DNA from 4 places in the Sphingobium sp. BYY-5 genome. Region 2 is predicted to be linked to each of the others. Evidence: riboswitches for the same ligand, from Rfam matches in the RefSeq annotation. Region 2 holds a riboswitch; each other region holds the start of a gene.
The links. A riboswitch is a leader RNA that binds a small molecule or an ion and turns the genes downstream of it on or off. The one in region 2 is predicted to bind cobalamin.
Positions count from the first base shown of each region.

Region 1: it holds a riboswitch for cobalamin, as region 2 does, so the genes downstream of both, MOK15_RS18500 (TonB-dependent receptor) here and MOK15_RS04565 (TonB-dependent receptor) in region 2, are expected to answer to the same signal.
Region 3: it holds a riboswitch for cobalamin, as region 2 does, so the genes downstream of both, MOK15_RS16700 (CbtB-domain containing protein) here and MOK15_RS04565 (TonB-dependent receptor) in region 2, are expected to answer to the same signal.
Region 4: it holds a riboswitch for cobalamin, as region 2 does, so the genes downstream of both, MOK15_RS18490 (cobalamin biosynthesis protein CobG) here and MOK15_RS04565 (TonB-dependent receptor) in region 2, are expected to answer to the same signal.

Region 1 is NZ_JALEBH010000002.1:545,419-547,616, reverse strand. It holds gene MOK15_RS18505 (DedA family protein) at 1-377, shown strand, start outside; cobalamin riboswitch at 636-884, shown strand; gene MOK15_RS18500 (TonB-dependent receptor) at 1,065-2,198, shown strand, end outside.
Region 2 is NZ_JALEBH010000001.1:934,189-936,386, forward strand. It holds gene MOK15_RS04565 (TonB-dependent receptor) at 1-1,184, opposite strand, end outside; cobalamin riboswitch at 1,369-1,594, opposite strand; gene MOK15_RS04570 (TonB-dependent receptor) at 1,746-2,198, shown strand, end outside.
Region 3 is NZ_JALEBH010000002.1:78,746-80,943, reverse strand. It holds gene fghA (S-formylglutathione hydrolase) at 1-259, shown strand, start outside; gene MOK15_RS16705 (histidine phosphatase family protein) at 219-911, opposite strand; adenosylcobalamin (AdoCbl) riboswitch at 909-1,062, shown strand; gene MOK15_RS16700 (CbtB-domain containing protein) at 1,066-1,293, shown strand; gene MOK15_RS16695 (CbtA family protein) at 1,306-2,016, shown strand; gene MOK15_RS16690 (YjbE family putative metal transport protein) at 2,182-2,198, shown strand, end outside.
Region 4 is NZ_JALEBH010000002.1:541,351-543,548, forward strand. It holds gene MOK15_RS18490 (cobalamin biosynthesis protein CobG) at 1-1,009, opposite strand, end outside; cobalamin riboswitch at 1,257-1,478, opposite strand; gene MOK15_RS18495 (PepSY domain-containing protein) at 1,509-2,198, opposite strand, start outside.

The DNA.
Region 1 (2,198 bases), on a different contig from region 2:
TTTATCGGCATCGCTGGCTGAAAGGCCATCGTCTGGCACTGGCGCGGGCGCGGCTGGCCTTTCGGCGATATGGCTTCATCTCGGTGCTGCTGGGACGATTTCTGGGGCCTCTCCGTGCGACCATTCCCCTGGTCGCGGGTGTTCTGAAAATGCCGCAGATACCGTTCCAGGCTGCGAATATCCTTTCCGCGCTGCTATGGATTCCAGCGCTCCTGGCGCCGGGCTATTTCGCCGGGTCGGAAGCCATGCGGTGGGGGTTCGGCGTGGAACATATGCTGCCGATAGTCGTCGGCCTGTGCCTGCTCCCTTTGGGTCTGGGCTGGATAGCCGTCACCATGCTGAACCGGCCACGACAACGCGCCTGTCGTCAACATTAGGGCGGATCGAGATTCAGATTAAAGCTGAAGCCTCGGCCTCATTTTCAACGTCATGCCGGATCAAGTCCGGCATGACGGCGTAGGAAGCGCCTAAGACTGTGAATGTCGATCGGCCCTAGGGGCCGGACCCCGGACATATAGGATATCGTACGGGAAACCGGGCGCAGCATCGCGAGGCGGATGTCGCTGGATAGCGCTTGCCTGTGCGAAACCGGAATTATAAGGAGCCTTGTCCTTCTTGCGCCTTTGAGGTGCGGGTGGGGCGAAGATCGCGTCGGTTCCCCGGAGACGGGGATGAAAAGGGAATATGGTGCGGGCCTTTCGGGGCCTTAATCCATAGCTGCCCCTGCAACTGTAAGTGGCGAGCGCGATATACATGTGCGGACGGCATTGCGCCCGAGCCGCCAGCCACTGGGCCGGATGCTAAATTCAGCGAAGGCCTGGGAAGGCCGTATATCAAGTGATGACCCATGAGCCAGGAGACCTGCCGGTGTCTGGTCGCTCTTGCCTTGGTCCAGGGTGTGGCCGTGGCACGGTGAACTCCGTTTGAGCGACGAACGAGCGGCTGGGGCCGCATCGGAAAGCCGTGTATCGGTCGCCCCTGGCGTCCGGCCGACGCCGGCTGCCGACCGTTCGTGAACGGCACGCCCCCGTCCAGATGTCGTGCGACGCCGACGGGGGAAGATAATGTTGAAGTTCACATCGGCTGCGGTTGCGGTCTTCACTCTTGCTGCGTCTGTTATCGCTTATGCACAACCTGACGCAGAGGCTGAAAATGCCGCGATCGTCGTCACGGGCGCGGTCGATACGCTCCGCTTCAACCTGAAGACAGAGGGTGCCAGCCGTCTTGGCCTGACACCACTGGAAATGCCCGCCAGCGTTGAAACGCTGGACGGGGATGCAATTCGTCTGCGCGGCGATCTGACCGTTCAGGATGCTGCCGCCCGCGCGACCGGGATCGTCAATACCTCCGGCGTGTTCGGTTATGGTCTCTCGGCGCGCGGCTTCACCGGCCAGAATTCGGTGATGACCCTCTATGACGGGATGCGCATGTACAATAACACGCTGACCTTCCCGGCCGACCCGTGGATGGCGCAGAGCGTGGAGATTTTGCGGGGCCCTGCCTCGGTCCTCTATGGCGAGGGTGCGATCGGCGGTGCGGTCAACGTGGTGCGCAAGCAGCCGTCCGATGAGATGGAGGTCAGTGGCCGTATCGGCATCGCCTCCTATGACAGCCTGAATGTCGCGGCGGGCGCGGGTGGACCCATCACCGATGGAGTCAGCTTTCGCACCGACGCCAGCTATCGCCGGTCCGAAGGATGGATGGATCGCGGCGATTCCCATGCGCTGGCTCTTGCGGGATCGATCCGGCTGAAACCGGCCGAAAATCTCAGCTTCACCCTATCGCATGATTATAGCAGCCAAAGTCCGCGTATCTGGTTCGGCGTACCGCTGGTCAACGGCAAGCTCGACCGGTCGCTTCGCCGCAACAATTACAATGTCACGGACGCCAATCTGCGCTTCCGCGACAATTGGAGCCAGGCGAAGGTGGAATGGACGCCATCCGATGCGCTCATCATCCGCAGCACCGTCTATCATCTATGGGCCAATAAATATTGGAAGAATGCGGAGAATCTGACTTACATTCCAGCGACCGCCAGCAGCCCGGCACAGGTGCGGCAGTCGAGCTTTCTTGATCTCTACCATATCCAGAAACAGACCGGGAACCGCACCACCGCAAATCTGACGCAGGAGATTGGCGGCCTGGAAAATCAGTTGGTCCTGGGCTTCGACATCAACCGGATCAGCTACAGGAATGTC
Region 2 (2,198 bases):
TTGTCGTCGTAACGCACCGACCCGCCCAGCGAGAGCGCGCCGGCCGTCATCTCATATTGCCCGACCAGCCCGATATTGTCGGTATGCCGCCTGCCCATGAAGGCAAAGCTCGAAAGGTTCCGGAAACTCTCCCGCTCCACATCGATCGCGCCGGTGATGCGGTGCGTCACCGCTTCCGTGCCGAGGGTCAGGCTGGAAGAGAGGGAGCCTTTGTAGCGGCGACCCTTGTCACCATAGTCGAAGCCAAAGGCGTTATAGCCCTTGCGCGTCGTATCGGCGAACTGGCCCGACAGCGTGCTGATCCATCGCCCGTCCAGCCCGGTAAGCTGCGCCGATAGCAGGCCATAGAGCGCTTCGTTGCGATAACGGACACCGGGGCTGTCGACCGTGTAACCGAACAGAGGGCTGGTGGGATCGAACTCGCTGTTGTTGGTGTCGGCCTTGGTCAGGCTGTAGCGCAGCACGCCCGTCAGCTTGACGGCGTCGGTCGGCGTCCAGTTGACCTTGCTGGTCGCGCCCAGGCTTTGGGAGCCGATGTCCCGGTTGCCGCCGCGCGCGGTGGGATAGCCGTCCGTGTCATAATAAGAGGCGGACAGGGCGTAGTCGAAGCCGTCGCTGGCGCCCGCCACGCGCGCGGCGCTGCTGACCGTGCCGAAGGAACCGCCCTCGATCCGTCCGCTGATGCCCGGCGCCTCGCGACCCGACAGGGTGATATAATTGACCACGCCGCCGATCGCGTCGGAACCGTAGAGCGAGGATTGCTGGCCGCGCAGCACCTCGATCCGGGCGGCGGGATCGGCGATCAGCGTGCCGAAATCAAATTCGCCATAATAGGGATCGGCGGCCTCGATACCATCGATCAGCACCAGAACATGATTGGCTTCGCTGCCGCGCAGGCGGATTTGCGTCTGGCCGCCGACTCCGCCGATCCGGCTGATGGCGATGCCGGGCACGTCGCGCAGCACGTCGGACACGATGCGCGTCTGCCGCGCTTCCAGCGTGGCGGCGTCGATCACGGTGACGGACGCGCCGAGCTGGCTGGCCTTCACCCCTTCGCCGGAACGGGAGGCGGTGACGAGGATCTCATCGCCGGGGCGCGTGCCGGGTTCCGTTTCGGGCGCCTGAGCCAGGGCAGGCGTCGCCGCTGCCAGGGCCAATAGGGAAATAGTCTTTACAGTCTTCATCGGAGAGCCCCCTCCGAACGCCGGCAACGAAGGCAGGGCCTGCCGAACGCGCAACGCGATCGACCGGCGCATGGTGGCGGACTGGCGTTGTTGCGCCCGCATACCCCGCGCCGAAGCGGCCCCGGCCGCTTGGTCGTCGCTCGACGGACATTCTCCGTGCCCTGGTCTCTCCCTGGACCTGGGACAATGAGCGACCCACGCTGGCTGGTCTCCTGGCTCGCGGGTCGTCGCTTGATGCACACCTTCCCAGGGTCTCCCCCAGTGGCTGTCCCGGCCTGTTCCGGAACCTGTGCATCGCGCTCGCCGCTTACAGTTGCAGGGACAGCCCTGGATTTGCCGGCTCTTGTTAAGCCGCCTCACCATGTTCCCATTCAAGCCCCTCGCGGGGCACCGACGCGGTCATGGAGAACAGATATTCCCCACCATCATGCCCATAACGCGCCGCACCATTTTGGCAATGTGCTTTCGTCCGGCGCCTCTGTCGGGGGGAAGAGGGATGCTGCCCTTTCCATTTGCAAAGACGGTGAAAAACAACAAAGGGGGCGCATCAAGGGGAGCGCCATGAAGAAGCAGCTATTGTCCGCCATCCTGTTGGCCGTGCCAGCCACCGCCTGGGCTGAAGCGCCCGACGATGCGCCGTCCATCGTGGTGACGGGGGCGGGGCTGGACCTGCCGCCGGGCACGCCGGTCTATGGGTCGGTGGTGATCGACCGGCAGCGGCTGATGGACAGTGCTTCAGGCCGGATCGAGAGCGTGCTGGGCGATGTCGCGGGTTTCCAGCAGTTCCGCCGGTCAGACAGCCGGTCGTCCAACCCGTCCAATCAGGGGGCGACCTTGCGCGCGCTGGGCGGCAATGCGTCAAGCCGTACGCTGATGCTGCTCGACGGCGTGCCGATCGCCGATCCCTTTTTCGGCTATATCCCGTTCAGCGCGCTTGCGCCCGAGCGACTGTCGGTGGTTCGCGTGACGCGGGGCGGGGGCATCGGCGCTTTCGGCGCGGGAGCGGTCGCCGGC
Region 3 (2,198 bases), on a different contig from region 2:
CGACAACAAGGCGGCGTGGCGTCAACATGATGCCGTCGCGCTGATCGAGGATGGCGCGCGAGTGCCGGAGCTATTGGTGGATCAGGGCGCGGCGGACCCATTCCTGGCCGAACAATTGAAGCCCGAGTTGCTGGAAGCCGCCTGCTCCGTCGCAGGGATCGACCTTAACCTGCGGGTCCAGCCTAGCTATGACCATAGCTATTATTTCATCTCCACCTTCATGGAGGATCATCTGCGCTGGCATGGTAAGCGGCTTTAGCCTTTCCACCACTATCAATAGGGAGCGCGCCAAGCGCCTGCAGGCGCCATGCCCGATTGAAGGAAAGGCGGCAGAATGAAAGCGGGGCGATGTCGATGGCGAGGGTCGCGCGCAACGGCATGTCGAGCATATGAGCCAGCGCGGCGCGGATCATCATCGGATGCGTAATCGCCCCCGGCCGGCCTGACGTCTGCCCCGCCAGGCTATCGATCCAGGAGCCGATGCGCGCGGCGGCATTCGCCATATCCTCCCCATCCGGAGCGCCGGCGGCGGGATCGGCAAGCCAGGCTGCCAATCCATCGGGATGCGATGCACCGACCTCCATAATGGTGCGCCCGCTCCACGCGCCATGATCGACGTCACGCAATGCGATTTCCGGTTCCACCGGCAGCGCCATGGCCGCTGCCGTTTCCATCGCGGACCGCGCGGGACTGCAAAAGAGCCGATCAAACCGCACGCCCGCCATCGCCGCCACGGCCGCGCGACGACCGGCATCGTCCAGCGGCTCTTCCGGCCCGGCAAAGCCACCCGATCGACTGAAGCGTGTCGCACCGGCACAGACCAGGGTAAGGGTAAGGGTAAGGGTAAGGGTAAGCGTAAGGGTCAGGCAAAGCTCCGACAGACAGTTGACGCCGATCGCCTGCCGGTTCAAAGGACAGACAGCGTCCAGGAAGAGGAAGCCGGTGCAAATCCGGCGCGGTCGCGCCACTGTAATCGATGCCCTTGCCGCGCGTCGAGAGCCAGATTTTCTTCCTGGGCTTTTGATACCCCCATCGGGACGCGACATCCCGCAAAGGAGCATGACCATGGCCAGCAATGCCGCCCTGTTCGACGACGTTTTCATTCCCGTACGCGGGCAGGCCGCAATTCCGATCGAGGATATCGCCCCCTGGGCCGTGTTCGGGTTGCTGATCGCGATGATCTTTCTCTATTTCGTCAGCACCGAACAAGGTGCCTATGCCCTGTTCGACGGCATGTATGTGCATGAATATGTGCATGACGGCCGTCATCTGCTCGGCTTCCCCTGCCACTGACAGCCCAATCACATGACCAAGGATCTCTTGTGGCGCGGAATGCTGGCGGGCATTCTGGCGGCCCTGCTGTCGACCTTGTGCGCGCGCGTCATCGCCGAGCCGCAGGTCGACCTGGCCATCGCCTATGAAGCGTCCCATGCCGCCCATGATATGGGTGGCGGAGAGGAAGAACTGGTCAGCCGCGCTACCCAGAAGGGCGCGGGGCTGCTCACGGCGTTGACGCTTTATGGCGCTGCGGTGGGCGGCATTTTTTCGCTGGTTTTCGCTTATGGCTACGGGCGGATCGGGCGGATGGGACCGCGCAGCTTCGCGCTGCTACTGGCGGGCCTGGCCTTCCTGCTGGTCGTGATCGTGCCGGCGATCAAATATCCGCAGACACCGCCTGCCGTCGGGCGACATGAAACGGTGGGCGTCCGCACCGCCGCCTATTTCGCGATGATTGTCCTGTCCTTGGGCGCTGCGGTGATTGCTGGCAGGCTGCGCATGGCGCTGTCCCGCTCCTGGCGCAGGATCGATGCCGTCCTGCTCGCGATCGGCGCCTATCTGCTGCTGGTCATGCTGGGCCAATATCTGCTGCCCACGATCGATGAGGTGCCCGAACATTTCCCCGCGAGCCTGCTGTGGAATTTCCGCGTTGCCGCCATGGCAACCCAGTTGGTGCTGTGGGCGACGATCGGCGTGGCGTTCGGCCTGTCGGCGGAGCGGTTGCTGCAACGCCAGTAACAGCCCGCCAGGGGAAGTGAAGCTGCGTGCGATAGTCATGCCGCCCTGAAAGGCTGATGACAGCTTCGCTTCCTATTCGGCGGCGGCCCCAATCCGCATGACAAAGGCCGTTCGTTCAGGCGCTGGCGTCCCGACGCCCTCTCCTGCCGGATGGCGAGAGGATTTATGAACGACATCTGGCA
Region 4 (2,198 bases), on a different contig from region 2:
GGCCATAGCGTCCATCGCGTCCGGTCAGGACCACGTCGGCAGGAGAAGAAGTAGCGCAGCCCTTGGCGCAGCCGGAGACGTGCAGGCGTCCCGTCACATGGGGCGCAAGGCGGCGGGCCAAATTGCGCGTTTCCACGCTGGCCTGCGGGCAATCGGGAGAGCCTGGACAGGCGTCGATGCGCAGCAACCGCTCAGCCGGATCGCTCGACAGGCCGGGATAGTCGGCGGGGGCGCCTTCGCCCTCAACAAGAAGGATACGCCAGGGGGTGATACGCACACCCTGCCCGCCTTGCCCATCCATCATACGCGCGAAGGTGTCCGCATTCAGGCGGCCGAACGCCACACCATAGGCCGCTCCTCGGTCCCAGCGTCCGGGGACCAAGGGCGGCAAAGAAGGGGCGGGCTTGTCCGTGCCCGCCGCCCATATGGGCAGCGGCTTATCATGCCGGGCCATGCGTCCCGCCTGCGCTCCGCCGCTTGCCGCGAACCAGTGGGCGAGCGCGATCAGGGCGTCCACTTCCCGATGCCGTTCCACAACCACCCCGTTCGTCCGGCCGTCCGCGCGCAGCATGATGGCGCCGTCCACTGTTCGTTCGAGCCGGAAGTCCCCCGGCTTACCGGTGAGGACGGGCGCTGGGCCAGTATCGATGACAAATCCGACCTTGTCCGGCAGTTCCGGCAGTTCCGGCAGTTCGTCCAACCGTTCGAGCAATTCGCAGCCGATGCGATGGCTGGCGTCATCGTCCTGCCAATCCGGCGCGATCAGGATATTGCGCACGCCTTCACGGTCGGCATCGCTATCGACCAGGTCGAGGTCCAGCAGGCATTCGAGCAGCTTGGGCCATGTCGCCTCGCTCACGCCCCGGATTTGGAGGTTGGCGCGGCGTGTCACATCGATCTGGCCATTGCCGTGGGCGATCGCTGCCGCGCACAGGCCAGCAACCTCGGCCTGTGTCAGGCGGCCCAGGCGCGGCTTCACCCGCATCAGCAATCCGTCGCCCGCCATCATCGGGCGCCAGGCGTTTGGGCACCAGCCCCTGACCGCCCCCTTGCCCCTGCCTTCGCCGTCCCGGCCCACATAGCTTCTCCGCGCGCCCGGACGCAAAATGGCGGGGCTTGCCGGCATCACCGGTCGACGCGCAACGGCGGGCAGGCGCGACAGGCACCCGTCACCACGCGACCGTGCAGCCCCAGCCGCACAGCTTCGTCGCCCAGACGGAGAAGGACCGTGCCATGACCAACCCCTGGGTCAGGGCAAGAGCGACCACGGCACCGGCCGGTCTCCTGGCTCGCGGGTCATGGCTTGATGCACACCTTCCCGGCCCGGCGATCCGCCTGCCCAGTGGTTGCCCCCAAGGGGCCGATGCATCGCACTATCCGCTCACAGTTGCAGGGACAGCCGCGGAATTGGGAGCAAGGCCCCCGCACCGCATTCCCGATTATGCCCCTTGCGGAGCACCGGTGCGTTCATGGAATGCCCGGATCGCTCCAAAGGCATCACAGCTCCACTAGTCGAAACTCACGGTCGAGCCAAGCTGGGACTGTTGGTTGAGATGGTGGGCCTGGCCTTTGCGCCCGTTCCCTCCTCTCTTCAGCGCGAATAGCCGCCGCCAGCCGATCACCATGCCGCTCACGGAAATGGCCACACCGGCAATGGACAGGAACCAGATCAAGACGTGCCGCATGACCGGCCAGATGAGCAGCCAAGGCAGGTCCAGGCTGTGCAACGCGTTGAACAGCCAACGATAAGAGCGACCCCCAGCCCCCAACTGCCCGAGCAACGCCCCGGTCGCCGGATCGATGTGCAACCATGTGCGCGCGGGATCGACAAACTTCAGGCGCAGGATCGGTAGAGGCCGACTGTCATCCCGCGGGTCCCCGGTCGAATACCAATATCGATCCGGCTGTTCCAACCGCTCGACACCGACCAGCCGGGCACCCGGCATCGCATTGCGCGCCATGGCCAGGATGCGTGGCTGGTCAAGTATGATGGGTCGGCCATTCCGTCCATCCAGCAGTTCGGCCGGTTGCGGCCCCCAAATGGTGATGATGGGCAGGCCGCCCAGATAGGCGAACCGTATTTCTCTGGCATCGTGCCCGCGCCGAAGAAATATGGCGGGGTCAATGGCCGGAAAGACAGGTTGGGCGCGGGCGTAAAGGCGCGGCACGTCCGCCTGCCCCTTGTCGCGCAGGCCGCC